3 regions of the Dorea hominis genome follow, and region 1 is predicted to be linked to each of the others. Evidence: predicted binding sites of a transcription regulator. Region 1 holds the regulator's gene; each other region holds the start of a gene.

Region 1 (8,326 bases):
TGGTATCTCCTCCTGACCGGAAAATTCCGATCACCATTGTCGTATTAAATGCCTGCGCCACAGTAAAATACGACATGACAAAAAACATAAAGCTTAAATAACTTCCCGCCTGTGCCGTAAGTGCCAAATTCGCTCTTGCAAGCGGTGCCGCCAGCAGGATCAGAAGTCCTCCAAGTCCTCCGAGCAACAGGCTCAACCAGATAAAGCGGACTGCATACGCTTTCGCATGTTCCATCTTCTTCTCACCAATTGTCTTGCCTAGATAAATAGCCGCTGCATTTGAAATACCAAAAGCTACAACCGTTGCAAGCTGTCTTGCCACCTGTGCCACAGAATTAGCCGCAACTGCCGCGCTTCCAAGATGACCGATCACTGCCGTATTCGCAGAGCTTCCAAGTCCCCACATTAATTCGTTTAATACAACCGGAAGTGCATAAACAAGAAAGTCTTTCCATAAAACAGGATCAATGTGCAGCATATCCTGCAACCGGATCCGTACGATTTTATTTTTCAAGAATGCATAGAACAGTACCATAATCGTCTCGGCACCTCTTGCACACAATGTTCCGATCGCCGCACCCGCAATGCCTAGTTTCGGAAATCCAAACATCCCAAAGATCAACACAGCATTGATAATAATATTCAGACCCAGCGACACTGCATAGATAAATGTTGCTATGACAACCTTCTCCATACTGCGGATAATATTCAGATATACCTGTGTTACTGCCATAAATATGTAAGAAAGTGCCACGATTCTTAAATATTTCACACCTTCTGCTATGACAACAGGATCAGAAGTATAGATCCGCATCAGCAGCCCCGGTATGCCAAGTGCCGCCACTGCAAATACAACCGCCGTTGTCAGTCCGGTACGAAGCCCGATACCAAGTATTTTTTCTATCGTTCTTGTGTCTTTCTTTCCCCAATACTGTGCGGTCAGCACCGTTGCTCCGGATGTCGTACCATAGAAAATCAGTGTCATAATAAACTGCACCTGTCCGGCAAGTGATGCTCCTGACAGTACCTTTTCTCCGACTTTTCCAAGCATAATCACATCCGTTGCCGTCACACCGACATTAATCAGATTCTGTAATGCCATCGGGATTACCAGTGCAAATACGCTCTTATAAAAAAGTTTCCAGTCGATATTTAAGTTCTTCGTCTTATTCATGATTTGCTGCTTTGTAGATTTCGTACATATCCTGCTTCTTCAGTTTCTTAAAGCTTCCAAGTTCTACAGTATCTCCTTTTGTCGCACTATCTGCCATCTGCATAAGAACATCATCTTCCAGTACGCCGGTCTTCATCTGTCCAATACATACTGGCATCTCGATTCGTTCAAAGAACTTCTCTGTCTCTTCAATCGCTGCCAGTGCAGCCTTTATATCATCCACTTCTTCAATCCCCCAGACTTTTCTTCCGAAATGTGCAAATCTTGGGATGTCAATCTGGTAAACATACCGTGCCCAGCTTCCCCATACTGCGGAAAGTGTTGCTCCGTGTGCTTCATCAAACATGCCACCGATCTCATGCCCCAGCTTGTGACATGCAAAATCTTTTGGTCTTCCAAGTCCTGTCATATTATTATGCGAAATGCTTCCGCACCACATGATTTCACTTAATGCATCATAATTCTGCTGATCTTCATATGCTTTTAATCCATTGCGAATCACTGTGCGGAGAACACCTTCTGCAATCTCATCTGTCAGTTCATTACCATCTACCGGTGTGAAATAACGCTCCATTGTATGCATCATAATATCTACAATTCCACATGTAAGCTGATACTTCGGCAACGTATACATCAGTTCCGGATTCATCATTGCAAACTTCGGACGCACAAGATCACTGTGTGCACCTGCTTTCTTTCCGGTCTCCTCATTTGTCAATACAGCAGAATCACTCATCTCACTTCCTGCTGCCGCAATCGTAAGTACAACTCCAACCGGAAGTGCCTTCTCAATTGGAACTTTACCACTCCAGAATTCTTCCAGATCTGTTCCCGGTTTTGCTGCTGCGATTGCAATTGCTTTAGCAGTATCAATACAGCTTCCTCCACCAACTGCCATAACCAGATCAGCGCCAGAATTGATTGCCTTTTTCACGCCTTCTTTTGCAAGGGACATTCTTGGATTCGGCTTCACGCCTCCAAGTTCTTCCACTTCGATTCCTTCTGCTTTTAAAACCGCTTCAACCCGTCCGAGCAGCCCACTTCGAACGACACTTCCACCACCATAAACAAGCAGAACTTTCTTTGCCTGCCATTCCTTTGCAAGTGTTCCTGCTTTCAGCTCTGCCTCTTTGCCAAACACAATCTTCGTTGGCATATATTGTTCAAAACTATGCATGATTTTTCTCCTTTCCGTTTCCAAATCCGTATCTTTTATTATAACGGATAAGTCTTGTTCCGTCCACCGCTTACATGCCGAATCATTCCCTGTTAAGAAATAAGCAATTTAAAAAAAACAGAAAGAGAATATGCATCGATATATCTCTATATCCGATTCACATTCTCTTTCTGTTCATTATTCATCTATGGCTAATAAATCTCTTCTAATCCTCAAAAGCTTCTTTCACTTTATCCATAAAGCCTTTTTTCTTCTTTCCACCTTTTGCAGAATCCTTTGGTTCGGATGATTCCGGTGTATGCAAAGTATTGCCGGAAAGCTCATCGAACTTGCGGAGTGCTTCTTTCGCTTCTGCACTTAAATGTTCCGGTGTCTGGATCACCAGTGTTACATAATGATCGCCACGGATGCTTGCACTTCGGATAGAAGGAACTCCCTTGCCTTTGAGACGTACTTTTGTACCGGTCTTGGTTCCCGGTTTTACAGTGTAGATCACATCTCCGTCTACGGTCTTGATCTTCACATCTGCACCAAGTGCTGCCTGTGCGAATGAAATCGGTACCGTAGAAAAAATATGCATATCCTGCCGCTGGAAGATCGGATGTCTGGATACAACCACTTCTACCAGAAGATCTCCTCTTGGTCCGCCGTTCACGCCCGGTTCTCCTTTTTCACGGATTCTTACACTCTGTCCATTGTCAATACCTGCCGGAATGGATACAGATATTTTCTTTCTGTTGGAAACATAACCGGTTCCACCGCAGCCTGAACACTTCTCACGGATGATTTTACCGGTTCCGTGACAGTCCGGACAGGTCTGTACATTCTGTACTGTTCCGAAGAAGGACTGCTGCGTATAAACAACCTGACCTTTTCCTCCACATTTTGAACATGTCTCCGGGGATGTTCCCGGTTTTGCACCTGTTCCATTACATTTCGGACATGAATCTTTTAATACAACATCCAACTCTTTTTCACAGCCAAACACTGCTTCTTCAAATGTAATTCTGACACTCTTGCGGATGTTTGCACCTTTCATAGGTCCCTGACTGGCACGACCGCCTCTTCGGCCGCCTCCAAACAGATCACCAAACATATCTCCGAAAATGTCACTGAAATCTGCGCCGTTAAAATCAAATCCGCCGAATCCACCGGCTCCGCCTGCGCCACCTTCAAAGGCTGCATGACCGTACTGGTCGTACTGGCGACGTTTGTCTGCATCGCTCAGTACCGCATAGGCTTCCGATGCTTCTTTGAATTTCTTTTCCGCCTCTGCATCACCAGGATTCATATCAGGATGGTATTTTTTAGCGACTTTTCTGTATGCTTTTTTAATTGTGGCTTCATCTGCATCTCTGCTTACGCCAAGCACTTCATAATAATCTCTCTTTGATTCTGCCATCTCTTATCCCTTTCCACTGTAAATCTAATCTGCCTTTCCTGTACCTGTAAGCACCTGCCACTGACAGCTTCTTACGGATACTGTGAAACAGAAAGAAGTTCTGTGTGCCCGGCTTACACCGGACACACAGAACAACCTATCTTACCAGGTCTTATACTTCTTTATAATCTCCGTCTACTACGTCGTCTCCCTGGAATCCTTCCGGTGCCGGACCTGCTCCCTGTGCACCTGTTCCCATGTTCGGATCAGCTCCCTGTGCGCCAGCTGCAGCTCCTGCCTGCTCATACATCTTTGTGAAGAGTTTCTGAGCACTCTCTGTCAGTTTTTCTTTTGCTGCTTTAATCTCAGCGATCTGAGCATCTGTCATCTCTTCTGTATTTGCCTTCTCAAGCAGATCTTTCAGTGCTTTGCAGTCAGCTTCTACTGCTGCTTTGTCAGCTGCATCCAGTTTGTCTCCAGCTTCAGACAATGCTTTCTCTGTCTGGAATACGAATGCATCTGCTTCGTTCTTTGTATCGATTCCTTCTTTACGTTTCTTATCCTGTGCTTCAAATGCAGCAGCTTCTTTTACAGCTTTATCAATATCTTCATCAGACATGTTAGATCCTGCTGTGATTGTGATATGCTGCTCTTTTCCTGTTCCAAGATCTTTTGCAGATACATTTACGATACCATTTGCATCGATATCGAATGTAACTTCGATCTGCGGTACTCCACGCGGAGCCGGTGCGATTCCATCCAGTCTGAACTGTCCGAGGGACTTGTTGTCTTTAGCAAACTGTCTCTCACCCTGTACAACGTTGATATCAACGGCTGTCTGGTTATCTGCTGCTGTAGAGAAGATCTGGCTCTTCTTTGTCGGGATTGTTGTATTTCTCTCGATCAGTCTTGTAGCTACACCACCCATTGTCTCGATAGACAGTGACAGTGGAGTTACATCCAGAAGAAGGATGTCGCCTGCGCCTGTATCTCCTGCAAGTTTACCACCCTGAACAGAAGCACCAAGTGCTACACACTCATCTGGGTTCAGAGATTTGCTAGGCTCTTTACCTGTCAGACGTTTTACTTCTTCCTGTACAGCCGGGATACGTGTAGATCCACCAACCAGCAGTACCTGACCAAGCTCAGAAGCTGTGATACCAGCATCAGATAATGCTCTCTGAACCGGCTCAGATGTCTTCATCACAAGGTCGTGTGTCAGTTCATCAAATTTAGCTCTTGTGAGGTTCATATCAAAATGTTTCGGTCCCTCTGCTGTAGCTGTAATGAATGGCAGGTTGATATTTGTGGTTGTTGCAGAAGAAAGTTCTTTCTTCGCTTTCTCAGCTGCTTCTTTTAATCTCTGCAGTGCCATCTTATCTGTAGATAAGTCTACACCTTCCTGTTTCTTGAATTCGGCGATCATGTAATCTGTAATCTTCTGGTCAAAGTCATCTCCACCAAGTCTGTTGTTACCTGCTGTAGATAATACCTCGATAACACCATCACCAATCTCGATTACGGATACATCGAATGTACCACCACCAAGGTCATATACCATAATCTTCTGTTCATTCTCATTGTCAAGTCCGTAAGCAAGTGCTGCTGCCGTAGGCTCGTTGATGATACGTTTTACATCAAGTCCTGCGATCTTACCGGCATCTTTTGTAGCCTGACGCTGAGCATCGTTGAAGTAAGCAGGTACTGTGATAACAGCTTCTGTTACTTTTTCTCCAAGATATCCTTCTGCATCTGCTTTTAATTTCTGAAGGATCATTGCTGAAATCTCCTGCGGAGAATATTTCTTCTCATCTACAGTTACTTTATAATCAGATCCCATCTCTCTCTTGATAGAAGAGATTGTTCTCTCTGCGTTTGTAACTGCCTGACGTTTTGCAGGTTCACCTACAAGACGCTCTCCTGTTTTTGTAAATGCTACTACTGACGGTGTAGTTCTTGCACCTTCTGTGTTAGCGATAACTGTTGGCTGTCCACCTTCCATTACGGCTACACAGCTGTTTGTTGTACCTAAGTCAATACCAATGATTTTACCCATAATAATTGTCCTCCTGTTCTATTTCTAAATAAATTCTAATTTGCTACTTTTACCATACTGTGTCTCACTACAGAGTCACGATACATATAACCTTTTTGGAATTCTTCGGCAATGATATTCTCACCGAGATTCTCATCTTCCACATGCATAACCGCATTATGAAGATTCGGGTCAAATTCCTGACCTACCGCTTCGATAGGTTTCACCTCGATTCCTTCCAGTGTTGTCATCAGTTGTTTGTAAACCTTCTCCATTCCCTGGATAAATGGATCCTCTTTGTCTTCTTCCTTCACTGCATCCAGACCTCTTTCGAAATTGTCTACAACCGGAAGAATCTTCTCTATGATATCTTTCGCACCAACTTCGTACATTTGGGATTTCTCCTTCTCTGTACGTTTGCGGAAGTTATCAAACTCTGCCATCTGACGAGTGAGTCTGTCAGTCAGTTCCTCAATCTTCTCGTCTTTTTTATCTTTCTTATCCTTCTTGCCAAATAACTTCTTGCCGGATTTCTTCTCTTCTGTATCGGATTCTTTGCTGTCCTCTGTCTCTGCTTCCTTCGCTTCGTCTTCGGCTGCCTCTTCTTTAGTGGCTTCAGCTGTCTTCTTTGCTTCCTCCACAGCTTCCTTTACCATCTCTTCCTGGCTCTTTTCTTTGTTATCTTCCAAGGGTACTTCCACCTTTCTTATTCATTCTTATGAAACATCTGATCCAGTTCTGTCTGGAGACGCTTCATAGATTTTAAAACATGCTCATAATCCATCCGCTTCGGTCCGATAATGCCTATCGTTCCCTTCATGCCCTCGCCTAATTCATAGGTTGCGGTCACGACACTGCAGTCCTTCATGTTCTGTACCGGTGCTTCATCACCGATATAAACCTGAATTCCTGTATTCTCTTCATGAGAAAGTGTCTGGGTTACAAGCTCTGTAAGCTGTTGTTTTTCTTCAAATGCACTGATGATATCCTGAGCGCTCTGCTTATCGCTGAGCTCCGGATATTTGAAAATGTTCGTCGCACCACTTGTATAGATCTGCATATCTTCATCGACCTGTATCGTATCTGCGACTGCATCCAGTACGTTGCCAATCACCACGCTGTGAATACCTGCCTGCTCTTTGAGTCTTGCGATCAGTCCTAAATTGATCTCCTCAATGGACATACCATTGAGTGTTGTATTCAAAAGCATATTCAGCTTCAGCAGGTTCTCATTGCTGAGCGGTTCTTCCAGATGAATGAGCTTGTTCTTTATCACATTGCCGCCGAGAACAATTACCGCGATCACCTGTTCTTCATCCACCATAGACAACTGGAGGAACTTGATCTTATTGGAATTGTTCATCGGAGTGGAAACCATCGTTGCGTAATTCGTATTGTTCGCTAAAACTTTGGCTGCCTGTTTCAGAAGCTGATCCATCTTATCTGCTTTCTGAAGCATCTGATCCTGCATATCATTCAGTTCCTGCTCCTTCTCCTGCATCAGCATATCTACATATAATCTGTAGCCTTTATCCGAAGGAATACGACCTGCCGATGTATGTGGCTGTATGATATAACCAAGTTCTTCCAGATCCGCCATCTCATTACGGATCGTTGCTGAACTTAAATTCAAATCCGTATATTTGGAAATGGTTCTCGATCCGACCGGCTCGCCACTCTCTAGATAAGTCTGTATAATCGCATGTAAAATCTTAAGCTTACGATCACTCAGTCCATGTTCTTCTAACATCAGCTCTCCTCCTTTCGGATTTTTCTTTGTTAGCACTCATTAAAAAGGAGTGCTAACATCTTTCGACTATTAATGTAGCACTCCTTTTTCTGTTTGTCAACAGTATTTATTATTTTTTTAGATTCTTTTCAAACGCTTTAAAACAGTCTAGCTCAGTTCTACTTTTGCAGCCTCTTCCGGTTTGAAATCATTTGCCAGATCATAGATATTATGTCCTGTAGACTCACTTAATACACGTCCCTCTAATGAATAGCAGCGGATAAATCTTTTACCATCTACACTTGACCAGTGTTCTACATCCCAGCTCATGTATCCGTCTTCATCAGATTTCTTCTCTTTCAGATAAAGATCTACCTGACGGCCGTCTTTCATAAGCTGAACCAGTCCGTCTGTTCCATTTACTTCTACTTCTGCTTTGTTTACTGTGTCAAAAATTTTCATTTTGCATTCCTCCTGCGTGGTTATATATTTCCTCTATTATAGCCTTTTTCTATGTAAAACACAACCGAACATCCCCTATCCTTCAAACATTTTCCGCAGATCTCTTCTTTTCTCCACCTCAAGTTTTGAAAATATACGGGTAATTACATTTTTCACATAACCATAAGAATAATGATATTCCGCCGCAATCTCCCGGTTGTCCATCCCTTTTGCAATTGCCTGCGCAATCTTCCACTCGATTGGGCTTAACACTTCCTGCATCTTTTTATACGTTTCATTCTCCTTTATTTCTTCCGTTCGTTCTTCTCTGGCCCGTCCTTCTTCATATTGTAAATGGCGTTCCACTCTTGCAAGCAGTACTTCTTTCA
Region 2 (8,326 bases), on a different contig from region 1:
GCAGATTCTTAAGCTGTCCTACATGTGCCGGATTCTGGAAATATGCCGTAAATGTTCCTGCGATCACAGCTCCGATACCTGAAATCTCACTTAACTGTTCCGCATCTGCATGCAGCATGGCATCCAAATCATTTTTAAATTCTTTGCAGATAACTTTCGCATTGGACAGTCCTACATTGGCAATTCCAAGACCATATAACACCTGCGGAAGTGTTGTCTCTCTCGCTTTTTCCACACTTGCCTTAAGATTATTAAAAGATTTCTCGCCGAAACCTTCCATTTCTTTGATTTCTTCTTCGTAACGATCCAGATGAAACAAATCCGCAAATTCCTTTACATATCCTCTGTCTATGAATTTCTCCAGCGTGGATTCTGATAATCCCTCAATATTCAACGCATCCCTGCTTACAAATAAAGAGAACGATTTAATATGCTTTGCCTGACACTCCGGATTCGTACAATAAAGTGCTTTTGCATTGCTCACCTGGCGGATCTCTGTCTTACCGCCACAGACCGGACAGACTTCCGGAATATCACGCACGCCACTTCTCGTCAGATTCTCTGCGATCTGTGGAATGATCATATTCGCTTTGTAAACTTCAATCTCATCGCCAATCCCCAGTTCCAGCTCTTCCATAATACTGATATTGTGCACACTGGCACGGCTGACTGTTGTGCCCTCCAGTTCTACCGGTTCAAAGATTGCCACCGGATTGATAAGTCCTGTTCTCGACGGACTCCATTCAATCTCCAGAAGCTTCGTGCGCACCTGCTCATCTGCCCATTTAAATGCATAGGAATCGCGTGGAAACTTCGCTGTTCTTCCCAGCGATCTTCCGTATGCAATATCATCATAAACAAGTACCAGTCCATCCGATGGGAAATCATTGTCCACGATTTTCCGGGAAAATTCTGCCACAGCATCTTCTACTTGATCTCTTGTCACCATGACGTGTTCCACAACTTCAAAGCCCTGTTCTCTCAGCCAATCCATCTGTTTCTCTCTGGAATTATGGAAATCCACACCATCTGCCTGTACTAATGTAAATGCATAAAACCGGACGTTTCTCTTCGCTGTAATCTCGTTATTCAACTGTCTTACAGAACCACTGCACAAATTACGTGGATTTTTGTAACGTGCATCGATATCTGCAATCTCTTCATTTATTTTTTCAAAATCCTTATATCCTATAATTGCTTCTCCACGGAGGATCAGTTCGCCCTGATAGCTGATCTTAAGCGGAATATTTTTGAATACGCGGGCATTGTTCGTGATAACTTCTCCGACTTCCCCATTGCCTCTTGTTACGGCTTTAAAAAGCGTACCGTCTCTGTATGTCAGAACAATCGTCAGCCCGTCCATCTTCCAGGACATCATTGCTTTCTGGTCACCGACAAAACGTTTCAGATCTTCAACTTCTTTTGTCTTATCAAGCGAAAGCATCGGACTTTCATGCCGCTCTTTTGGCAGTTCACTCAATACTTCATAACCTACATTCACGGTCGGGCTGTCGGATAAAGTAATCCCCAATTCCGCTTCCAGCTTTGTCAGCTCATCATACAACCTGTCGTATTCCAGATTGCTCATAATCTCCTGCGCATCCTGATAATAAGCTTTAGCTGCGCGGTTCAGAAGCGTTACCAGCTCCTGCATTCGTTCCTGTTTCTGTCTGCTCATATAGTTCTTTTAACTCCTGATCTGTTAATTTTCGAGTAGCTCCTGTCTTTAGATCTTTCAGTTCTATATTCATGATTCTGGTACGTACCAGCTTCTTCACTTCATATCCAAGTGCACTGCACATCCTGCGGATCTGTCTGTTCAGCCCCTGTGTGAGAACAATGGAAAATGTATATTTCCCAATCTTTGTTACTTTACAAGGTCTTGTTACTGCATCCAGCTTCTTCTCTTTGTCTGTAATGTGCACGCCTTCCGACATTTCCCGGATAAAAGCATCTGTAAGCGGTCTGTCCACTGTTACTTTGTATTCTTTCTCATGTGCATATCTGGCACGCATCATACGGTTGATGAGGTCTCCGTCATTCGTCATAATAAGAAGACCTTCCGAATCTTTGTCCAGTCTTCCTGCGTAAGTAATCCGTTGTGGATAATCCAGAAAACGGATAATATTATTCTTCGTCCGTCTGTCCTCTGTGCAGATAATTCCAACCGGTTTGTTCACTGCAAGTACGATTCTTTCATTGCCCGTATGAACCGTCTTCTTACCGACTTTTACAATCTGATTTTCGGACACATGCATGCCTGGTACTGCACGTTTTCCGTCTACAGTAACGCGCCCGCTTTCAATGAGCCGGTCTGCCTCTCTTCTTGAGCAGATTCCCGCTGCACTGAGGTATTTATTCAGTCTGATCATATTCCCATACCCCGTTCATTTTTTTGCATACCACTTCTAATCTAAACACCTATTATACCACATTTGTATTCAAAAAAAAAGAGAGCATTTCTTATGCTTTTTGATGAATTATTTCCATTTTCTTGTTATAATAAAAGTTCAGAAAGGAGATTTCTATGATTACTTTATCTCTCAAGGCGAAAGTCTCTATGTCACACCTGCTTCTCAAAGAAACATTCGACAAATTTTCCTTTATCGAAGCGGATATTACAACATTTAACAAATTTACAATAGATGGATTTTTACAGAAAGACTTTTTTGATGAACAACCGGCTGAGGCACATGCCCGTTGGAAAGATGTACGCGAACACTGCTTCCGTATCATCCGTGGTCAGCGTACCCCTTTGAATTTCAAGATTGTCCTTTCTCTGGCTCCATCCCATTTTGATGCCTTTTTAAAGAAAGAGCAACTTACCGGATTCACTGCCGGGGATATCCAGGGGCTGTATCTGAATTTCCATTATGACGGTACAGATCTTCACTGCATTACAGGGACTTCACTTCGCACTTTCACTCTGGACAAGTCTCTGGAACACGCGTGGGATCAGTATGTCCGCTCTTTTTTGCTGGAAAGTGATCTCGATACGTCAGTTTCCGTGTAAACTTCACAATATGCGAATATAGGACAGATTGTGCAGACTATTATAATAAAAAATTTTCACAGCATCAAAGTACCGGGAAAACAGAACATCATCTTACATTCCTGCTTCCCCGGCACTTTAATCTTATTTTCTTTTATTTATCTTTATTGGCTTTTCTTCCAAAATCTGACCATTCATTATTTTGTCAGCAACATCATAATCTCATTGCTTCTCTTGACAAATGCTGTCATTTCTTCTGGATTCAGCGGTTTGTGTGCAAGCATTGCCAAGTCATAAAGCTGTTTGCAGATCACACTTGTATTCTCGCTGTCTGCATGGTCTACAACATACTGTACAAGTGGATGATTTGCATTCAGGATTAAAGTGCTCTCTCCGCCAAGATCCATGCCCATGTCATTCATACCGTACATCTTCATCATTTCCTGCATACGACGGCTCTGCTCGGATAAAGTGATCATGGAAGCTACATTCTCGTCTTTTAATTTGGCAATCTTCACATCCAGTTTATCGTTCCCAAGTTCCTTGCGGAAGATCTCGATCAGGCTGTCAGAAGTTTTCTTAAATGTTTCCTGATCTTCTTCGGCAACTTCTTCTTTTGCAGTATCTGTTACATCTGCATCAATTCTCTGGAAGCGGATTGTAGGATTTCTCTGCTCCAACTGTGTGATGAACGGAGAATCAATGTTATGTCCGAGAATTACGGCATCCTGTCCCTGATTCTTAAACATGTTGATGTACTGACTCTGCTGGATCTCATCCGTTACATAGTAGATGGTTGTCTTGATCTCTTCGACTTTGTTATCGTCACCATTTTCTTCTTTCTTATCGTTCGGCTCTACGACTTCTCCGCCATTCTCTTCGATACAGTCTTTCAGCGTCAGATATTTGTGATCCAGGTTCTTGAACAGGATTGCATCTTTCATCTTGTCACAGAACTTCTCATCTTTTAAGCAGCCGAATTTGATAAATGGGCTGATGCTGTCCCAGTATTTCTCATACTCGTCTCTCTTTGTCTTACACATTCCGGCAAGTTTATCTGCAACTTTCTTGGAAATGTACTCAGAAATCTTATTTACAAATCCATCATTCTGCAGGGCGCTTCTGGATACGTTAAGCGGCAGATCCGGACAGTCGATAACTCCTTTTAATACCATCAGGAATTCTGGAATTACTTCTTTAATATTATCAGCGATAAATACCTGATTGTTATACAACTTGATCGTTCCTTCTACGGATTCATACTCTGTATTGATTCTCGGGAAATACAGAATACCTTTCAAGTTAAATGGATAATCCATATTCAAATGGATCCAGAACAGTGGCTCTTTGTAATCCAGAAATACTTTTCGGTAAAATTCCTGATAATCTTCATCGGAACACTCATTTGGATGTTTTGTCCACAGTGGATGTATATCGCTTAAAGAAACCGGACGCTTCTCAATCTTGACTTTCTCTTTTGCCGGCTCTGTCTCTACCATTTCTTTCTCGCCGTTCTCATTTTCTTTTTCTTCCATCTTGGCTTCTTCGTGAATGTGCTCTACGACAACATCATCCTCTTTAAGATCTGCCTCATCGATAGTCTCATATTCCGGTTCTGCTCCTTCTTTTGAAAGGAAAATCTCTACCGGCATGAATGAACAATATTTCTCGATTACTTCTCTGACACGATATTCATTTGCAAACTCCAGGCTGTCCTCGTTCAGATACAGCGTCATTGTGGAACCGATTTCTGTCTTCGTTCCCTCTTCCATCTCATACTCTGTGCCGCCTTCGCTTACCCAATGTACCGGTTTTGCGCCTTCTTTATAAGATAAAGTATCAATATGCACTGCGTCTGCTACCATAAATGCAGAATAGAATCCAAGACCGAAATGTCCGATCATATCGTCTTCTGTTGTCTTGTCCTTATACTTCTCAAGAAACTGTGTTGCTCCGGAAAATGCGATCTGTGTAATATACTCTTCCACTTCATCAGCTGTCATTCCAACACCGTTATCTGTAAATTTCAAAGTCTTCTCTTCCGGGTTTACTTCTACAGTAATCTTTGGTTTATATCCATCCGGAAGCTGATACTCTCCCATCATATCCAGTTTTTTTAATTTTGTGATCGCATCGCACCCATTGGATACCATCTCACGAACGAAAATATCATGATCGGAATATACCCATTTTTTAATAATCGGGAAAATATTTTCACTACTGATCGATAAACTACCTTTTTTTGCTGCCATTTTAATCACTCCTATTTCTATTTTTTATCATGCGGATTCCCCGCCATTCTTCTCTAAAGGATATAATAAGCCTCTCATTTTCAAAAGTCAACAGGAAATTAGCACTCTTTTAAACAGAGTGCTAATAATTCTTTGAACTTTATAAAGTTTTTATAAATTATGCTGCTTTTATCTTTATTCCACACTTTTCAGTGATTCTACCATATCAATCTTGCGGAGTTTAAAATACATCACACCATTTATAATGATTGAAAACAGTACCGTAAACAGGAAACTGTACAGATAACTCGGCGGATTGATATTGCGTCCGAACATTGCCGCATCCACTTCTACTGTCTGGATGATAAACAGATGCAGAATCCTTCCGATCCCAATTCCTACACCCGCTCCTATAAGCGTCAGGATCAGATTCTCACGATACACATAAGCTCCTACTTCCTGATCATAAAATCCAAGTACTTTCAGTGTTGCAAGCTCTCTTTGCCTCTCAGCAATATTAATGTTATTCAGATTATAAAGTACGACAAATGCAAGCATACCTGCTGAAATAATCAGTACTACAATAACAAGATTCAGGCTTTTCAGCATATCATCAAGCTGTTCTCTGATCTCATGCATATAACTGACATTTAACACTTCTTTCCTTGCCAGTATCTTCTTTCCTGCATCTTCCTTCTGTTTCTGGGAATATCCATCACGGATTGTAAATAAGAAACAGTTATACTCCGGCTTCTCGCCATAGATCTTCTCATAGCAGGCAGGTGTCAGATAGAGATAATGCCCCATGTAATTCTCACAGATTTTTAGGATCTTTACTTTTTTATCTCCATTTTCCTCGTCCTTAATCCGGATCGTATCGCCGGCTTTCGCATTTAAAAGCTTCGCCGTCTTCTCACTGATAATTGCACCATCGTCTGTCAGCTTATAAGGCGTATGGCTTCTTCTGTCTCTGAAATGCACGTAGTCTCTGACATCTTCCGGCTCACCAAACACGCACTCATATGTCGCCCGCTTTTTCTTTCCTTTTGCAAGTGTTACGGACTGCATCTTCGCTTTCATATGACGAATCACATCCGAGTCTTTTGTAAGGAAATCATCCAGATTATCGATTTCTTTTTCCGTCAGATTCTCTTTTAAATAGACACTTCCATCGTAATACTGAATCTCGCTATACTGTAAGTCGGCAATCTCGAAGATGGAATCCCGGAGTCCAAATCCGACGAGCATCAATGCCATACAGCCGCCAATTCCAAATATTGTCATGAAAAAACGTTTCTTATACCGCATCAGATTACGGATGGTAGACTTCCAAGTAAAACTTAAATGTTTCCATAGAAATCCAATTCGTTCCAGGAAGACTCTTCTTCCAATCTTCGGTGCCGGCGGGCGCATCAGCACAGCCGGTGTTCCTCCCAGCTCCCGGTAGCAGGCTTCTATCGTTGCAAGCAATGTGCATGCTACTGCCACACCGGAAGCAAACGCTGCATAACCCCAGTGATACGGAATCAGGATCTCCGGTATATGTAAATACATAATTCCGTATGCATATATGATAATAAACGGGAAGATCTTTTCACCGATCAAAAATCCCATAACGCTTCCAATCGCCGAAGCAAGCAATGCATAGCCGATATATTTTGACGCAATTGCTGCTTTTCCATATCCAAGCGCTTTCATCGTTCCGATCTGTGTTCTCTGTTCTTCTACCATTCGCGTCATACTGGTCAGACTAATAAGCGCTGCTACGAGGAAAAAAATCACCGGGAAGACTTTTCCGATTGCTCGCATCCGATCCGCATTCTCACCATAGCTTGTATACTCCGGCAAGTCATTCCGATCTGCGATATACCATTTTGCTTTTGGGATATCCGCAACCTTCTTTTTCGCATCGGATACTTTTTTCTCTGCTTTTTTGATCTTCTCCTGTGCTTCTTTTTTACCTTTTTTGTAGCTGGCTTTCGCTTTTTCTAATTTCTTTTCACTCTCAGTAAACTCCTGCTCTCCTTTTGTAAGCTTCTTTTCCTGTTCCGAAATTTCCCTGTAAGCATTCTTTATCTGCTTTCGTCCGGACTTAAGCTTTGATTTTGCTTTTGCAAGTTTTCTCTCACTTGCAGTAAGTTTTGCTTCGGACGCCTCAAGTTCCTTTTTTCCGGCTTCCAGCTTGGCTTTTGCCTCGGCAAGCTGTGATGTCGCCGCTTCTATCCCCGCCATCTGGGCTGACATCTGCTCATACTGCGCTTCATTTGTGCGATATTCACTCCAGCCTTTTTTTAATTTCTGTCTGCCGGCTCTTAACTGTGCTTTCCCTGCGCGGTATTCTTTTTCTCCCTGATCCAGTTCTTTTTCTTTTGCTTTCAGTGTTTTCCTGGCATTGACAAGTTTCTGTCTGCCATTCGCTAATTCTTTCTTTCCAGCCGAAAGTTTCTTTTCTCCGTCTTTGATCTTCTTTTCCGCTTTTTTTAATTTTTCACCGGACGTCTTTTTGCCTTTTTCTAACTTCTTCTCTGCTTTTGCAATCTTATCATTTGCTTCATTAACTAATTCCTGCCTTCGGATTCTGCCGCGTTTTTTTCCCAATGTTTCGATTTGATCCGTTGCTTTTTCCACTTTTTTCTCATATGCATCCGTATAAGCAGTCAGTGTTTTTGTACCCTTTACCTGCATACACGCCTCTGTATAAGTATCCAGCGCAAAGGTATCCTCACTTACTACGAGAAATCCATCTATCGTTCCTTTGCCGATCGTTGTACTGCCACGGTTAAAAGAAATATAGCACGGGCTGTTACCAATTCCAACTACCGTATACGTATCTGTCGTTAATGTATCCGAAAGCGGATCATCCGTCCCGGACTTTACAACAATACGGTCGCCGATCTTGTAATCCATCTCTTCATCCGCCAGACATTCTCCTGCCTTCTCTGGCATACGCCCCTTAGATACAGTCACTTTGTTCATATTCTTTGGAAGCGTCATCATATGCAGTACAAACTGGTCATCTTTTGTATCGCTCAGTACATCTGCACTGTATGCGCCTTCTGCCTTTTCTATCGTATCTGCCTCGTTAAATGCCTGTATGTCTTCC
Region 3 (8,326 bases), on a different contig from region 1:
TCCACTGCACTCCAGCTTAAATACGCAGAGTTCACATCTATATGGAAGATTATCCGTGGCATCTTATCGCTCCTTATAAGTCAGACTCTGGTACCACCTGCATATATTCCTGAATATGCGCAGCAAGTTTTTCATTCTCAACATCAATCACAATAGTCTCACCTGCCCGGATCTCACCTTCCAGCATCAGTTTTGCTGCCAGTGTCTCAACATGCTTCTGCAAATATCTCTTCAGCGGACGTGCTCCGTAAGTCGGATCGTAACCACCTTCCACTACATAATTCTTTGCAGCTTCTGTCAGGGAAAGGGAAATCTCTTTGTCTGCCAGACGTCTGTTTACATCTTTTACAAGTAAGTCAATTATATGATAAATGTTATCTTTGTTCAATGGTTTGAATAAAATCGTCTCGTCCAGACGGTTCAAAAATTCCGGTCTGAAATGTGCACGCAGGTCATTCATAACCATTTCCTGTGCTTCTGGTTTGATCGTTCCATCTTCATTAATTCCATCCAGCAGATACTGGGAACCAATATTGGATGTCATGATCAGGATTGTATTCTTAAAATCTACAGTACGTCCCTGGGAATCCGTAATACGTCCATCATCCAACACCTGCAATAATACATTAAATACATCCGGGTGTGCTTTTTCAATCTCATCAAACAGTACAACTGAGTAAGGTTTTCTTCTGACAGCTTCGGTAAGCTGGCCACCTTCATCATATCCGACATATCCCGGAGGCGCTCCGATCAGTCTGGATACGGAATATTTCTCCATATACTCACTCATGTCGATACGCACCATGTTATTCTCATCATCAAACAGGCTCTCTGCAAGTGTCTTTGCAAGTTCTGTCTTACCGACTCCGGTAGGTCCAAGGAACAGGAACGAACCAATCGGTCTGGTTGGATCTTTAATTCCGGCTTTGGATCGGATGATTGCTTCGGTTACAAGTTCCACACCTTCATCCTGACCGATGACACGTTTATGCAGCTCATCTGCCAGATGCAGTGTCTTGCTTCTCTCGCTCTCATTTAATTTGGCAACCGGAATACCTGTCCACCGGGATACGATCTTCGCAATCTCATCATCGGTAACACTTTCATGTACCAGATCGCGGTCTTCATCTTTTACTTTAGCTTCTTCATCTTCCAACTGTTTCTTCAGTTGTGGCAGCTTACCATACTGCAGTTCTGCAGCCTTCTCCAAGTCATAAGAATGCTGTGCTTTCTCAATCTCTTTGTTGATCTGCTCAATCTCCTCACGGATCTTCTGCACACGTTCAACGCCGACTTTCTCATTGTCCCACTGTGCTTTACGACTTGCAAATTCTTCTCTGCGCTCTGCCAGTTCTTCCTGCAGATGTACAAGTCTGTCCTGGCTCAACCGATCGTCTTCCTTCTTAAGAGCTGCTTCTTCTATCTCAAGCTGCATGATCTTACGCTGTAATTCGTCCAGTTCTGCAGGCATGGAATCTAGTTCTGTCTTGATCATGGCACATGCTTCATCTACAAGGTCGATCGCTTTGTCCGGCAGAAAACGGTCGGAAATATAACGATCTGAGAGTGTTGCTGCTGCAACAAGTGCTCCATCTGTGATCTTCACTCCATGGAATACTTCATATCGTTCTTTCAGTCCTCGCAGAATGGAAATTGCATCTTCCACTGTCGGCTCTTCTACCATAACCGGCTGGAAACGACGTTCCAGTGCCGCATCTTTTTCAATATACTGACGATACTCATCCAGTGTTGTTGCACCGATACAATGCAGTTCACCTCTGGCAAGCATTGGTTTTAACATATTTCCTGCATCCATTGCACCGTCCGTCTTACCAGCGCCGACAATCGTATGCAACTCATCAATAAACAGGATAATTCGTCCATCGCTGTTTTTCACTTCTTCCAGAACTGCTTTCAGACGTTCCTCAAATTCTCCACGATATTTAGCACCTGCTACAAGTGCTCCCATATCTAGTGAGAAAATTGTCTTGTCTTTCAGTCCTTCCGGTACATCACCACGGACAATTCTCTGTGCAAGTCCTTCTACAACTGCTGTCTTACCAACACCTGGTTCACCGATTAGGACCGGATTGTTCTTCGTCTTACGTGAAAGGATACGGACTACATTACGGATCTCAGAGTCACGTCCGATCACCGGATCCAGTTTCTGCTCTCTTGCCCGCTCTACCAGATCAGAACCATATTTATTCAACGTATCATAAGTATCTTCCGGGTTATCACTTGTTACCCTCTGATTGCCTCTCACAGTAGATAATGCTTGCAGGAATCCTTCCCGGCTGATACCCATCTCACGAAGCAGTGCCTTCATATCTTTACTTGCATATTTTATAATAGCGAGGAAGAGATGCTCAACAGAAACATATTCGTCTCCCATCGGTTTTGCCTCATCCTCTGCGTGGATCAGAACATTATTCAGATCCTGTCCTACATACTGTCTTCCACCCTGTACTTTCGGGCGTTTTGTAATCGCCTCTTCCACGCGATTAATAATAAGGTTCTTATCGAGCCCCATCTTTTCCATCAATTTCGCGATCAGGCTGTCATCCTGTGTTAATAATGCATAAAGCAAATGCTCCTGTGCAATCTCCTGGTTGCCATAGTCAGATGCAATGCGTTCACAGTCTTGCACAGCCTGCAATGATTTCTGTGTAAATTTATTTATATTCATAAAGACAACCTCCTTTTTGCTCTTGTTCTACTTGCAATATAACAATACAACACTTTATCAGCACTGTCAAGAGTCGAGTGCTAATTGTTTTAAAAAGTATTCTTAAACCTTTTCATAAGTAACTTTTACCATTGCTACATTGATGTCAAAATAATTGTGCTTGATTTCTGTCTGCAAATATTCTTCTGCATGTGCAATGCGCAAACTTTTGCAATTATTTTATTCCATACTAATTTTATTATCTACAGCATATTTATATAATTTAGTACATTTATTTTTTTCAATGACGATCGTACCCGCAAAATCTCCAAATGCCCAATCATCTATATTTTTCACATCCCCTGCAAAATATACTTTTTCAAGATTTACACTCGATCCAAATACTGCCATCTTCATACTTGTTACTGTCTTCGGTACTTTAATACATTTCAATTCTTCGTGATAAGCAAAGGAAGCTTCTCCTAGCGAAGTCACTTTTAATCCATCTATTTTTTCCGGAATATGTAAACTATCCACATTTTTCTTTAGGTAACCAATTATTTCAACTGTATTTTCTCCTTCATTGATTCTATAACTATATTTTTTATCCTTTGATATTTCCAATTCTTTTATCGTTTTTCTGACATTTAAAATTTCTCCATTATTTAAGTGGACCCCAACTTTTCTTGCTGCTGTTTCAAAATACATAATATCTGAATGCTTAATTCGAACATCCGCTTCACTTGTTTTAATAACAATATATGAATCCTGCATTTCTCCAAGCCTTGCATAGGCTGCTTTCAAATCTAGAAACAGTTCTTTTTCTATCCTGCTTTTTCTAATATATCTGAATGGACTATATTCTATGGATTCAAATACATACTGCTCATGTGCGGATACAAAGATCAATATTATATCTGAATTTTCTTCACGCAGCTTTTTGGCAATCTCCAGTCCCGAAATACCAGGCATGTCTATATCCAAGAACAATATATCAATTTCACTGCTGCTTTGTCTAATTCTTTTTTAGTATATCTAATGATTCCTGCTCATCATCGCATAATGCAATGTTAATTATCATTGTAACTTTCCCTCATTTTTCTTTATATATTCTCCTTTACATTAAAAATAATTGCAAGACAGATTACTGCATAAGATATAAACGTACGGAAATATTCTCCGATTGCAACGCTTGAGAACAGTGTCTGCCCAGCAAGTGGCGATACAATAAACAGAAAATGGAACAAAAATAATCCTAAAAACACATTGCGGATATTCGCATTTTTAATTCCGGCTCCACCAGCCAGAATTGCCGCACTTGAGAAAATCTCACGATTGCTTTGCGCGGTATACACGCTCAACATTCCAACATTCTGTAAATACATGATCTGTCCGTAAGCCGCAAGCACCGTAGAAATAATAATTGCGATGATTCTCATTTTATTCACATCGATGCCAAGGCTCTGCGACTTATCCATACTTTCACCGACAGCTTTCATATTAATACCGAGCTTGCTTCGAAGCAAGTAAAATATGAACAGACTGACTACTGTGATGATCACAAGATTCAACACCGAACATTTAATCCCCCATATTTCAAATTTCAAACAATCATCGATAATGCCACCCAGACTTTCCAGGTTTACAACATGCTGAATTCCCAGTCCGGATTTTAAAAGCAATTTTTCGTTTGTAGCAGGAATGATCGTTCCAAATCCGACCATAAAGATTAACTGATAGATACTGATTCCGATATATCCGATAATGATGGAAGTAATCATCTCTCGCCCTTTTACACGGTTTAAGATTGCTCCGATCACATAACCAAATGCGACAGCAAGGATTGTAGAAAGAAGTACAACCGCTAAAAGTGCCGGATATCCTTCCAGTCCATAATTTAATACAAAAAGAATGGCTGTCTGTGCTGCCAGTGCACCAATGCTGATGGCAAAGTTAAGTCCCAAACCGGCTATGATCGGAACGATCAGTGACAATACCATCACGCTGTTTCGCAAAATTCTTGTTACTACTTCAGACATAACAAAATTAAGCGACATTCCTGACACAATATATCCTATGACAGACAGGATAATGAATAACAATGGAATTCGATTTGATTTAAGCTTTTTCAACATTCTTCTCCTTTTTTGTTTCTTTAAACATTGCAAATAAGATAATGACATTTGTCAAAATAGATCTTGTGATCTCGGTAAGCTCTGTCGCAACCAGCTCATTTGCAAGAGGCACACTAAACACTAAAATCCCGTGAAAAATCAATGTACCTACAATCACGTTTAAAATATTTCCATTATGTTCCGTACAGCCTCCGATAAGAAGCGCAGATGCTGCAGAAAAGGCGATCGCTTTCGGTGCATTATAAAGTTCCAGATATCCATAGCTTTGTGAATAGAAACAGATACCTACACCTGCAATGATCGTTGATAAAACGATTGCCGTCATCTTAATCTTATTCGATTGCAGCCCCATAATCTCGCAATAGGCTTCATTTTCACCGAGGGCAAGCATATTTTGACCGATATTACTTTTAAAAATAATATAGATGATCACGCACACGATAAAAAAGCAAAGGAGATATCCTACCGGAATCATCATTCCACCTATTTTTATCTGGAAAATTTTTTCAATGATTTTGTCAAAATATCCTTCCAGCCCAATCTTTGGACGCATTCCTTTTCCTGCGATTGGAAATACCATGACCGGATTGTCAAATGGAATAGTCACCCATAAAATACAGGACAGCGGAATGATTGATAAACCTAAAAAGTTTCCTGTGATCTCCTCTGTTCCACTTGCCTTTATTAAAATGCGTCCATAAATTCTTCCGAACACAAAACTAATAAGAATTGTAAGGAGAAGCACGCATAAAAATCCTTTCACACCAGTGATTTCAAAGTTCATAACCGTGCTGATACTAATAAGACCGGCTATGATCCCGACTGGCATTCCGAAGTTAAATCCCATTCCGGCATTCAGCATCGGAAGAAGTGATAATACAAACACACCGTTCATAGGAAGTCGGATCAGCATATCCGTAAGCAGCGGGCGGATTGGAATTCCCATGTAACAGGAAACAGCGATCATGACAAGCAAAAAGATCAGCAATACATTTTTTTGTAATTTAAACTTTTTCATAGCTGTCCTCCTCTCTCATTTTTGAAAAAGCTCTCGCAAACTGTTCTGCATCTGCATCGTGTTTTAAAACATCTACAAGTTCCCCCTCATAAAATACGCAGATGCGATCACATATTTTTTTCATCTCTTCAATATCTCCGGATGCGAGAATGATCGTAGTCCCTGCTCTTTTATTCAAATCTGCGAGCAATTTTAAAATATTGTCTTTTGATTTGATATCAATCCCTCTCGTCGGTTCATTAATAAATAATACGTCCGGATCCATTAAAATCGCACGTGCCAACGCTACTTTTTGCTGGTTTCCACCGCTCAATTCACAGATTGGCTGTCGAATTGACTCACATACTACGTCATATTTCGTTACTACTGTTTCTGCCTGATTTTTCTCTTTATTTTTATCATAAAATTTAATTTTATTTCCGATAGACAGACGATTTAACTTATCAGAGAAATTCTTCAAATAGAAATTGATATTCTCTGCTACTGATTTGTCCAAAAGAAGTCCATTTCTTCTTCTTTCTTCTGTGACAAACACAATACCTGATTCAATCGCTTCCGCTGTTTTATTAATTTTTATTTCCTTCTCATCTTTGTAAAATGTGAAATCTCCGGCAATTTTATCTGCTCTTAACGTGCCATATGCCAGTGCATTTTTCCCATGTCCGTTCATTCCGGTAAGACCGATGATCTCTGACTGATATATGTCAAAGTTCAGATTTTTTATCGGTTCGTTTTTTCGTGCAACATAAAAATCTTTATACGTCAGCACTACTTTTTCCTGCTTTGCTTCATTTTCCTTAAAACGCTCTGCAAATGCGTAATTATATCCGATAATCTCTTCCGCTATTTTTTCGCGGCTGAATTCTTCTTTTTTGTCACTTAGATAAACCGGATCTCCGTCCCTTAATACGAGGATTGTATCCGAAACTGCGATGATCTCTTCAATTCGGTGTGACACTAAAATAATAGTTAAGCCTTCATCTGCCAGTTTTTTCAACTGTTCCAGAAGCTTGTTAGAGTCTTTTTCATTCAATGTAGCTGTCGGCTCATCCAGCATTAATAATTTTGTATCTTCATTGGCGATCGAGCGGGCGATTTCTACAAACTGCTTATTATTGATTGGAAGTTCACAGATTTTCATCTCCACATCCAGATCAAGCCCTAATCTTGCCAGGATCTCTTTTGCTTTTCTTTTATTCTCTTCTGTATAGAAATTCTTCATGCTTCCTTTTATCTCGCGATAGGAATTCATTACATAATTAGGCAATGCTATATTTTCCCATATACTTAAATCTTCTAACAGACTGAATTCCTGGTGCACCATACAAATCCCGTAGCTCTGGCTTTCTACCGTTGATGTGATCTTTACTTTTTGTCCATCTATGAAAATATCACCTTCGTAACCACCTGTCTCGTCAATAATATGGTCACCGGAAATAATATTAAGCATTGTACTTTTCCCGGATCCATTAACTCCCATAAGTCCTAAGATCTGCCCTTTTTTCAACTCTATATTCACATTTCGCAAAACGGAGTTACCACTAAATTTCTTTCCCAAATTGTTTAATTTTAAAACTGTATTTTCCATCGTCATTCCCACTTATAAAAGATAGCTGTGGCACGACTGTGTCACAGCTAGTCTTTTTCATTATATTTTAGTAATAAATTGAACCCATAATGTAAAGGAGATAGTTGTCATATTTACCATCAAGTTTTTCCATTTCGACTGATACACCTGTTACGTCTTTTGCGATTTTTCTTAATGCATCAATATCTGTTAATTTGATGTCGCCTTTCAAGGCCTGGATTGCTACTTCTGTCGCAAATTCCGGCTGGAATGCTTCCATAGAAATTGGCCATGTAGACAGTCTTCCTGTAACACCATTCTTCTTTGCAACATCGCTGATCATCTTGTTGATTGCATCGTAATCACCTGCAATATCTTTTGTAATTTTAAGGTTCATACCTGCCGGATATCCCTGTGTAGGTGTCGGGCAACACTGCTCAGCTACGATATATTTGTATTTTAATTCCAGCCCGATTACGAAATCCTGTGTCGGACAGTATGTACTGAAGATACAAGTATCTTTTCCATATTTTTTGATCTCTTTTGGAATATCTTCTTTGATGAACTGATTTGTTGCACTGTCAGATGTTACGTATGGGTCTGGCATTGTTATATCGATGAAGTCCATACCAAGCTTCTTCGCTGTCTTTTTCATCGTCTCTCTTCTCTGTGCAATTTCTTCCATCTTAAGATGTGTCGGGAAAGAATAGTGGATAATTCTCTCAGCACCCATCTTTTTCGCTTTTTTTGCAATTACCTGCCCACGTTTGTTCCAGTTTGCATCGATACATAAATCAATGACATCCGCCATCTCATATGGATCATCCCATACAGGTGCAGTGATCACTTTCAAGTCCGGATTTTCTTTTTTTGCCATTTTGATTGCCGGTAAAATACCAGAATCACCATAGCAGATAACAAGTGCTTTGAAAGATGGA

The links. Region 1 encodes HrcA, which represses chaperone genes, less so after heat shock. Its sites were predicted from a motif close to TGTTAGCACTCNNNNNNNNNGAGTGCTAACA; they were not measured.
Region 2: the regulator HrcA is predicted to act here: its motif matches at 5,341-5,371, upstream of htpG (molecular chaperone HtpG).
Region 3: the regulator HrcA is predicted to act here: its motif matches at 2,745-2,775, upstream of clpB (ATP-dependent chaperone ClpB).

The regions. Positions count from the first base shown of each region.
Region 1 covers NZ_JACOOY010000002.1:83,276-91,601, reverse strand. Annotated here, with positions in the region: gene H8S07_RS01870 (MATE family efflux transporter) at 1-1,174, opposite strand, end outside; gene H8S07_RS01865 (iron-containing alcohol dehydrogenase) at 1,167-2,351, opposite strand; gene dnaJ (molecular chaperone DnaJ) at 2,557-3,753, opposite strand; gene dnaK (molecular chaperone DnaK) at 3,905-5,788, opposite strand; gene grpE (nucleotide exchange factor GrpE) at 5,824-6,423, opposite strand; gene hrcA (heat-inducible transcriptional repressor HrcA) at 6,474-7,517, opposite strand; gene H8S07_RS01840 (hypothetical protein) at 7,665-7,958, opposite strand; gene H8S07_RS01835 (response regulator transcription factor) at 8,034-8,326, opposite strand, start outside.
Region 2 covers NZ_JACOOY010000008.1:86,259-94,584, forward strand. Annotated here, with positions in the region: gene ligA (NAD-dependent DNA ligase LigA) at 1-1,654, opposite strand, end outside; gene H8S07_RS07895 (pseudouridine synthase) at 1,617-2,372, opposite strand; gene H8S07_RS07900 (DUF5721 family protein) at 2,528-3,013, shown strand; gene htpG (molecular chaperone HtpG) at 3,190-5,244, opposite strand; gene H8S07_RS07910 (ABC transporter permease) at 5,419-8,326, opposite strand, start outside.
Region 3 covers NZ_JACOOY010000007.1:39,399-47,724, reverse strand. Annotated here, with positions in the region: gene H8S07_RS06895 (DNA polymerase Y family protein) at 1-62, opposite strand, end outside; gene clpB (ATP-dependent chaperone ClpB) at 74-2,689, opposite strand; gene H8S07_RS14430 (response regulator) at 2,909-3,661, opposite strand; gene H8S07_RS06880 (ABC transporter permease subunit) at 3,772-4,800, opposite strand; gene H8S07_RS06875 (ABC transporter permease subunit) at 4,787-5,821, opposite strand; gene H8S07_RS06870 (sugar ABC transporter ATP-binding protein) at 5,808-7,409, opposite strand; gene H8S07_RS06865 (DUF3798 domain-containing protein) at 7,477-8,326, opposite strand, start outside.